DNA from 3 places in the Erwinia sp. INIA01 genome. Region 1 is predicted to be linked to each of the others. Evidence: predicted binding sites of a transcription regulator. Region 1 holds the regulator's gene; each other region holds the start of a gene.
The links. Region 1 encodes PhoB, which activates phosphate uptake and scavenging genes when phosphate is short. Its sites were predicted from a motif close to CTGTCATAAAACTGNCNNAT; they were not measured.

Region 2: glpT (glycerol-3-phosphate transporter) is a predicted target of PhoB. The motif match lies at 1,325-1,344, and genes of this name have one in related genera.
Region 3: pstS (phosphate ABC transporter substrate-binding protein PstS) is a predicted target of PhoB. The motif match lies at 1,251-1,270, and genes of this name have one in related genera.

What each region holds. Positions count from the first base shown of each region.
Region 1 covers NZ_JAPDNC010000009.1:162,945-166,084, reverse strand. The annotation lists gene sbcD (exonuclease subunit SbcD) at 1-1,102, opposite strand, end outside; gene phoB (phosphate response regulator transcription factor PhoB) at 1,322-2,011, shown strand; gene phoR (phosphate regulon sensor histidine kinase PhoR) at 2,035-3,140, shown strand, end outside.
Region 2 covers NZ_JAPDNC010000019.1:57,502-60,641, reverse strand. The annotation lists gene metR (HTH-type transcriptional regulator MetR) at 1-152, shown strand, start outside; gene OMR58_RS24020 (YehS family protein) at 250-720, shown strand; gene OMR58_RS24015 (hypothetical protein) at 856-1,044, shown strand; gene glpT (glycerol-3-phosphate transporter) at 1,484-2,830, shown strand; gene OMR58_RS24005 (hypothetical protein) at 2,881-3,140, opposite strand, start outside.
Region 3 covers NZ_JAPDNC010000008.1:33,787-36,926, forward strand. The annotation lists gene glmS (glutamine--fructose-6-phosphate transaminase (isomerizing)) at 1-20, shown strand, start outside; gene OMR58_RS14980 (peptidase) at 148-1,122, shown strand; gene pstS (phosphate ABC transporter substrate-binding protein PstS) at 1,342-2,382, shown strand; gene pstC (phosphate ABC transporter permease PstC) at 2,457-3,140, shown strand, end outside.

The DNA of each region.
Region 1 (3,140 bases):
CGCTAAGCTCGCTGAGGGTTTCATTATTCTGCCGGGCGATAACCCGCTCACGCTGCTCGCGGCTGCGGCGAAGCAGTACCACCTCTACCGGCAGCGTTTCGGTCAGCTGCTGGATGCGGCGCTGAAGTTCGCTGAGCCAGTCGTCGGTGACGATTTCGATATCCAGCCAGATTAATTTTCCCTGCGGGTCCGGCTCCAGTGCGGCCAGCTGCGCTTCAATCTCTTCCAGAGAGCCTTTGATCATCCGCATCGGCTGGAACAGCGGAATCGATAGCGGGGTGACCTGGCTTAGCGCGCCGTCGGCAAAATCCACCACAAAAACGCTTTTCTCTTTGCCCAGCTCATCAAAACTGAGTGGAATGGGTGAACCGCTGTAGCGAATGTGTTCGCTGTTGGCCACGCGCTGGGCGCGATGGATATGACCTAGCGCAATATAGTCGGCAGGCGGGAAGGCATCGGCCGGGAAAGCATCCAGCGTGCCGATGTAGATATCGCGCACCGCGTCGCTTTTGGTCACCCCCATGGTAGTCAGATGCCCGGTAGCGATGACCGGCAGCGTCAGATCGAGGGCGGCCCGCTGCACCTGTGCTTCCTGCCAGCAGCGTTGATAGTGGTCGGTAATCGCCTCCAGCAATGTTTGCTGTTTGTCGCGCCCCGACTGGCCGCTCTGGCTGCGCATAATGTCACGTGGGCGCAGGAAGGGAATGGCGCACAGCATCGCCCCCGGCTGGCCGTCACGGGTGTTGAGCACCAGCACCTGGTCGCGGATATCGTCACTGGCGGCGGCAATCACCCGGGTGTTCAGGCAGGCCAGCAGCTCGCGCGATTCATTCAGCGTCGCCACCGAATCGTGGTTGCCGCCCAGCACCACCAGCTGGCAGCCGGTCTGCTGTAAATTCACCACGAAGCGGTTATACAGCTCGCGGGCATAGCTTGGAGGCGATCCGGTATCAAAAATATCACCGGCGACTATAATCGCATCAGCCTGCTGCGCTTCCGCCTGCTCCAGCAGCCAGTCGAGAAAGGCCTGATGTTCAGCCGCCCGGCTTTTGGTATAGAAAAACTGCCCGAGATGCCAGTCGGCGGTATGAATGATGCGCATGTCACTCCCTGCATAGCCTGATGATGTTGCGAGGGATTATAAACGCTGTTGCTGTTCACGGGGCAAGTGATTGCCGGCGGTCAGGTTGAAATCATCCATGCTGCTTTTTCGCTATGCTCCCGATTTTGGGGGTGTTTTTTTCATAAAAGTGTCATAAAACTGACGCATAATGGCGCCGCATATCCCCCGTGACAGCCTGTCACATTAGCAGGAGCAATAATGGCTAAGCGTATTTTGGTAGTTGAAGATGAAGCCCCAATCCGCGAGATGTTGTGTTTCGTTCTTGAACAAAACGACTATCAACCCATTGAAGCTGAGGATTACGACAGCGCGGTTAGCCTGCTGATTGAACCCTGGCCGGATTTGATTCTGCTGGACTGGATGCTGCCCGGCGGCTCCGGCATTCAGTTTATTAAGCATCTGAAGCGTGAAGCAATGACTCGCGATATTCCGGTGATGATGCTAACGGCGCGCGGTGAAGAAGAAGACCGCGTGCGCGGCCTGGAAGTGGGGGCCGACGACTATATTACCAAGCCGTTTTCGCCGAAGGAGCTGATGGCGCGGATCAAGGCCGTAATGCGCCGTATTTCGCCGATGGCGGTGGAAGAGGTGATCGAGATGCAGGGGCTGAGCCTTGACCCGTCTTCTCACCGCGTAATGTCAGACACCCAGCCGCTGGAAATGGGGCCGACTGAATATAAGCTGCTGCACTTCTTTATGACTCACCCGGAGCGTGTTTACAGCCGTGAACAGTTGCTAAACCACGTCTGGGGGACTAACGTTTACGTCGAAGACCGTACCGTTGACGTGCATATTCGTCGCCTGCGTAAAGCGCTGGAGCTGACCGGGCATGACCGTATGGTACAAACCGTTCGTGGAACAGGTTACCGTTTCTCTGCACGCTACTGATCGTTCGCACTGGAGTCTGAACCGTGTTGGAACGCCTCTCCTGGAAGAGATTATTTCTGGAGCTGCTGCTCGCCAGCCTGCCCGCGCTTCTGCTCGGGCTGCTGATCGGGTATCTGCCCTGGCTGCTGTTAGTCTCAGTGCTCTGCGTGCTGGGTTTCCACTTCAATAACTTACTTCGCCTTTCCCACTGGCTGTGGGTTGACCGCAGTATGACCCCGCCAAGCGGACGGGGTAGCTGGGAGCCGCTTTTCTACGGGCTTTATCAGATGCAGGCGCGTAACCGCCGTCGCCGTCGTGAGCTGGGGCATCTGATTAAACGCTTTCGCAGCGGTGCGGAATCGCTGCCTGATGCGGTGATTCTCACCACCGAAGAAGGGACGATTTTCTGGTGTAACGGCCTGGCCCAGCAGATGCTGGCGCTGCGCTGGCCTGAGGATAACGGCCAGAATATCCTTAACCTGTTGCGCTATCCTGAATTTACCCGCTATCTACGCCAGCGTGATTTCAGCCGCCCGCTGACGCTGGTGCTGAACAATCACCGCCATATTGAGTTCCGCGTGATGCCCTACAGTGAAGGCCAGTGGCTGATGGTAGCCAGGGACGTCACGCAGATGCATCAACTGGAGGGGGCGCGTCGTAACTTCTTTGCCAACGTCAGCCATGAACTGCGCACGCCGCTCACCGTGCTGCAGGGTTATCTGGAAATGATGAATGATTCAGTGCTGGAGGGTGGGGTGCGTGACAAGGCGCTGCATACCATGCAGGAGCAGACCCGGCGGATGGACAGTCTGGTGAAACAGTTGCTGACACTGTCACGCATTGAGGCCGCACCGGCTCTGGATATGCAGGAAAAAGTGGATGTGCCCAGAATGCTGCGCATTTTGCAGCGTGAGGCAGAAACTCTCAGTAATGGCCGCCATGAGATTCACTTCCACACCGACCCGCATCTGCGCGTATACGGCAACGATGAGCAGCTGCACAGCGCTATCTCTAATCTGGTGTATAACGCGGTAAACCACACCCCGGAAGGAACGCGTATCGATATCAGCTGGCTGCGCAATAGCCACGGCGCGCAGTTTAAGGTGCGGGATAACGGTCCTGGCATTGCCGCCGAACATATTCCGCGCCT
Region 2 (3,140 bases), on a different contig from region 1:
TTTACGCGGCTGTACGGGATGGGGAACAGCGTCAACCGGTGGTTGAAGCATTTATCCGTTCAGCCCGGCAGCACGCATGCGATCATTTACCGCGGGTGCGGGATGCTTCTCTCCCGGGCACGCCGTTGCCAACATCGCTGACTCATCCCTGACTCAACTCATCAGTGAAGACCGGCGGTTTTTCCTGTCTAACCGCTCAATTGGCTCTATAATGCGCTCACTGCAATAGTTTCAATGAAGAGAGTGTTTATGACGAATAATGATGTCCTGCGCAGCGTGCGTTACATGCTGGATTTAAGCGATGCGAAAGTAGTGAGCATTCTGGCGCTGGCAGAGAGCGAAGTGGCTGAAGCCGAAGTGCACAGCTTCCTGAAAAAAGAAGATGAGCCAGGCTATCGCCTCTGCCCGGATGTCGTTATGGGCTATTTCCTTAACGGTCTGATTTTCGAACGCCGCGGGAAAAGTGAAGATGCGCCGGTGCCTTCGATTGAACGTAAGATGACAAACAACATCATCATGAAAAAGCTTCGCGTCGCTTTCGATTTGAAAACCACTGATATTATTGAGCTGCTGAAAAGCGCCGATTTTGCGGTGGGGCAATCAGAAATTGGGGCAATCTTCCGCAAGCCGGGACATAAAAATTATCGCGAGTGCGGCGATCAAATCCTTCGCAACTTCCTCAAAGGTCTGGCAATGAAGATTCGCCCGGCTAAAAAGTAAATATTCATCTCTATTTCAAATAATTAACGCCTTAACCGGGCGTTAGTTTATGAAAATCATCAAATTACAATACCTGTCCCCTTACATGAAACTCTAGCATCAGTTGAGTTCTTCAATCAAAAAGGGGGTTATATCATGCAGGTATTGTCAGAAATAGAGTTAGATCAGGTTAGCGGTGGCCGGGATAATATGAATATCACCACCGTTATTAACAATGACAAACCCATCAACGTAATTAATATTGCCGGTGATGGTTTAGTTATCAATTTTGATGATAGCGGTATGAGCATTATAAACGGTGAAATGACCACCTACTACTTTTAATTAATAAATTCAGTAAGTTACATGTCATATATTAAGATTGAAATAACAGCAGATGTTCTCCCTATCTACGCCAGTATCACTGCTCATATTCTCGCCTCTTTAAATCCTGCTTTTTTTCATGGATATAACATTACTTAGATAAAATTTTTTCCAATTAGAACGTAAACGTCCAAAATGCGGACTTCTGAGCGTTAAACGGCCTCATAAGTGTGACTTAAATCACAAATTATAGTTCGCATACGAAAATATCACCTCATTTAATGGTGCAGATATAGCCATTTCGTCATAAAAATGTAACATTCGCGCACTTATTCACAGCAGTTACCTTCGAATATCGCCATGCTGCTTTCGAAATAGAACATTTACCGTTACCAGGGAAACTGTTTGTATTTCATCTCAGCCGGGCGGGGATATCGTTACCAGAGCCATGGGGGCCGTAATGTTAAGTATTTTTAAACCCGCAGCACATCAGCCACGCGTTGATGCCAGCCGCGTCGATCCGCTGTACCGCAAACTGCGCTGGCAGATCTTTCTGGGGATCTTCTTCGGCTACGCCGCCTATTATCTGGTGCGTAAAAACTTTGCGCTGGCGATGCCTTATCTCGTTGAGCAGGGCTTCTCACGCGGAGATTTAGGATTTGCACTGTCAGGTATTTCTATTGCCTACGGCTTTTCAAAATTCATCATGGGTTCGGTTTCTGACCGCTCAAACCCTCGCGTATTCCTGCCTGCCGGACTGATTCTGGCCGCAGCAGTGATGCTGTTTATGGGTTTTGTGCCCTGGGCAACTTCCAGCATCATGGTCATGTTCGTCCTGCTGTTCCTGTGCGGCTGGTTCCAGGGTATGGGATGGCCACCGTGCGGCCGTACCATGGTTCACTGGTGGTCACAGAAAGAGCGCGGTGGCATCGTTTCCGTATGGAACTGCGCACATAACGTTGGTGGCGGTATCCCTCCACTACTGTTCTTGTTAGGTATGGCCTGGTTTAACGACTGGAAAGCCGCACTGTACATGCCGGCATTTGGTGCCATTCTGATCGCAATTATCGCCTTTGCGCTGATGCGCGATACACCACAGTCCTGTGGTCTGCCTCCGATTGAAGAGTATAAAAACGACTATCCGCCGGACTATGATGAAAAACATGAAACAGAGCTGACTGCGAAACAGATTTTCACCCAGTACATTCTGCCGAACAAACTGCTGTGGTATATCGCACTGGCGAACGTGTTTGTTTATCTGCTGCGCTACGGTGTGCTCGACTGGTCACCAACCTATCTGAAAGAGGTTAAGCACTTCACGCTGGATAAATCTTCGTGGGCTTATTTCTTCTATGAATATGCAGGTATTCCAGGCACGCTGCTGTGTGGCTGGATGTCAGATAAGGTATTCAAGGGCAACCGTGGAGCTACCGGCGTCTTCTTTATGACTCTCGTGACCATTGCGACCATTGTGTACTGGATGAACCCGGCGGGTAATCCTGGCGTCGATATGGCCTGTATGATGGTGATTGGCTTCCTGATTTATGGCCCCGTCATGCTGATCGGTCTGCACGCTCTGGAGCTGGCACCGAAAAAGGCTGCGGGTACTGCCGCTGGATTTACCGGCCTGTTTGGTTATCTCGGTGGTTCTGTTGCCGCCAGCGCGATCGTCGGCTATACCGTCGACTATTTCGGCTGGGATGGCGGCTTTATGGTAATGATTGGTGGAAGTATTCTGGCCGTTATTTTGCTCGCCATGACCATGATGAGCGAAAAGAAGCATAAGCAGCAGATGAACGCTCAATAATTAAAATCTGAGTAGCGGGATAGCTTTCAAAGACCGCTACTCATTTTCCCTTACTCAGACGTACACACCAGCAACGCCTGTTTATTAAACGAAAGAAGATACCTTCGACGATCCAACTTTCTTATTTTTACCATGAGATTTTTATCCTTGAGCTGCGGTAGAAATTTATTTATCACCGTGTCTTTTTTCCGCAGATGTAAATCATAATATCCCCCCTCTTTTTCATAATCGAAATCAAGAATGTCATTGACAGCTTGATCTTTCCCCAGACACCTCAACTTCCCTGAAAGCAACAGATACCCTTCGCCAT
Region 3 (3,140 bases), on a different contig from region 1:
AATCCGTCACCGTAGAATAATTTCTGCTTCGCCGTTTCTGTTCGCAGATCCCGGCTAAAATATAATCCAGCCCGCTGACCTTCAGCCGGCTGGATTTTTTTTATCTTTCGGCAGCGGGATTATTCGGACGGGTTGCAGGAGCAGGACATGTTACTGAAAAAGTTGATGGCGATACTGATGGGGCTGGGCGGGCTGTTAGGCCTCTCCGGCGGCGTACAGGCAGCGCGTCCACCGCAGCCTGCAATGGATGCACCGGGGGAGTGCCGAGACAGCGCCTTTTTACAGCAGCATCCGCTGACGGAAACCCTGCGTGCCGAGCCTTTTGTTATTTTCTACACCCGCAGCGGTGACAATGCCCCACCGCTGGAGGACACCACCGGCAGCGGCACGCCGGACTACGTCAAAAACGTGGCGATCCAGCTGCAGGCCGCCAATCAGTACTATCAAAAGATGCTGCGATTAACTCCACCGCTGGAACAGCCGCGTTACCGGCTGGCAAAAGCCATCCATGTTTATCTGTTTGACCTGCCGCGCGGCAACGGTATGGCCTTCGATGAAGTGACGCGGGTGAAGGGAGAGGACGGTAACTGGCTGCCCTGTGCCTTAACCATCCGCATCAGTTCTAAGCTCAATCAACCGCTTAATCCCACCCCGGCTCACGAGCTGTTTCATCTTTATCAGTACGGCTACACCCAGTTTAAAGTCGGCTGGTTGCTGGAGGGGATGACACGCTGGATCGAATCCGCGTATAACGGCGAAATTGTCATGTCGAAAAAACTACAGGCGCGGCCGCCGCTGAAAGGCGCTGAGCTTTATGCCCTGCGCTATTCCGCCTGGCCTTTCTGGCAGCGCCTGGCCAGGGAGAAATACGGCACGGTCACGCTGTCGCCGGAACTTGAGGCCGTACGCTATCTTGACGGTAATCCGGTCTTTCGCACTACCACGCTGCCCGGCGGAGAGGCGCTGGAACCTTTGCTAACCCGACTTCAGGAGTTAAGTAAGGAACAGTCGCGACAGGCGAACTTGCCCTACTATCAGTGGCCGGAAAAACTTCAGCAGTCACATCAGTTTGACGATGTTATCTGCCAGGCCATGGAAGGAATTGAGTGTTCTCAGCCGTAATAAACGTGAATGTCCCTTCGCGCAATATCCCATCAGGTATTGCGCGTTAATTCAGCGTCACTGATTTAAACCCCGTCTGTAATGCCTCAGGGTGCATGTCATAAAAGTGTAATATTTCGTACATTTTACTGTCACCAAACTGTCCTATTTTGCCTCCAGCAGCAAACATTAATCAGATAAACACAGCACTGGCCTGACTTTTAATCCCGTGGAGGGAACATGACACTGATGCACAAAACCCTGGCTCAATTCGTCGCCGTAACCCTGTCTCTGAGCGCGGTTTCTGCCATGGCAGCCACCAACCTGACCGGCGCTGGCGGTACTTTCCCTGCTCCGGTTTATAACAAGTGGGCTGCTGAGTACAACACAGCAACAGGTACTCAGGTTAACTATCAGGGGATCGGTTCCTCCGGCGGCGTTAAGCAGATCATCGCTAAAACCGTAGATTTCGGTGCATCTGATGCGCCAATGAAAGATGAAGATTTACAGACTAACGGCCTGTTCCAGTTTCCGACAGTTATTGGCGGCGTGGTACTGGCGGTTAATATTCCTGGTATCAAATCTGGCCAGCTGATCCTCGACGGTAAAACCGTCGGCGACATCTACCTGGGCAACATCAAAAAGTGGAACGACGCGGCGATCACCAAGCTGAACCCGGGCGTGAAACTGCCGGACTCTGACATCAACGTGGTACGCCGCGCTGACGGTTCCGGTACCTCTTTCGTGTTCACCAGCTACCTGTCTAAAGTGAACAGCGACTGGAACAGCAAAATCGGTAAAGGCAGCACCGTTAACTGGCCGGTTGGTCTGGGCGGTAAAGGCAACGACGGCGTAGCTGCATTCGTACAGCGTCTGCCGGGTTCAATCGGTTATGTAGAATACGCTTACGCTAAGCAAAACAGCCTGGCGTACACCAAGCTGGTGGATGCGGATGGTAAAGCAATCGAGCCAGGCGAGAAGAGCTTTAGCGATGCCGCTAAAGGCGCAGACTGGAGCAAATCGTTTGCTCAGGATCTGACCTTCCAGAAAGGCGACAACGCGTGGCCAATCACCTCTACCACCTTTATCCTGGTGCACAAAGAGCAGGCTAACGCTGAGAAAGGCGCAGCCGTACTGAAGTTCTTCGACTGGGCTTACAAAAACGGCAGCAAAACCACCGCTGGCCTGGACTACGCTTCACTGCCTGAGTCAGTGGTAACGCAGATCCGCGCAGCATGGAAAGCGAACGTGAAAGACAGCTCCGGTAAAGCTCTGTACTAAGCTTCGGCTGACTATCCCAGGGGTCAGGTTCGCCTGACCCGATACTTATCCGCAGTATCAAAATCGAGAAGACTATGGCTGCAACCAAGCCGACATTCAAAGCCCCCGGCAAACAGGGTGACATTATTTTCGGTGCGCTGGTAAAACTGTCCGCGCTGATTGTTCTGCTCCTCCTCGGTGGCATTATTGTTTCCCTGATATTTTCCTCCTGGCCCAGCATCCATAAATTTGGTTTCTCCTTCCTGTGGACCAAAGAGTGGGATGCGCCTAACGAACAATTCGGTGCGCTGGTTCCGATTTACGGCACCATCGTCACCTCTGTTATTGCCCTGATCATTGCCGTTCCGGTGAGCTTTGGTATTGCACTGTTCCTGACCGAGCTGGCTCCAAACTGGCTGCGCCGTCCTCTTGGCGTGGCAATTGAACTCCTGGCAGCAATTCCAAGTATCGTTTACGGCATGTGGGGCCTGTTTATCTTTGCGCCGCTGTTTGCGAAGTACTTCCAGCAGCCGGTCGGTGATGTTCTGTCCAACATCCCGATTGTGGGTGCGCTGTTCTCCGGCCCGGCATTCGGTATCGGTATCCTGGCGGCGGGTATCATCCTGGCGATCATGATCATTCCGTATATCGCCTCGGTGATGCGCGACGTCTTCGAGCAGACGCCGGTGATGATGAAAGAGTCCGCCTACGGCATCGGTTGTACCACCTGGGAAGTCATCTGGCGCGTCGTCCTGCCGTTCACCAAAAACGGTGTAATC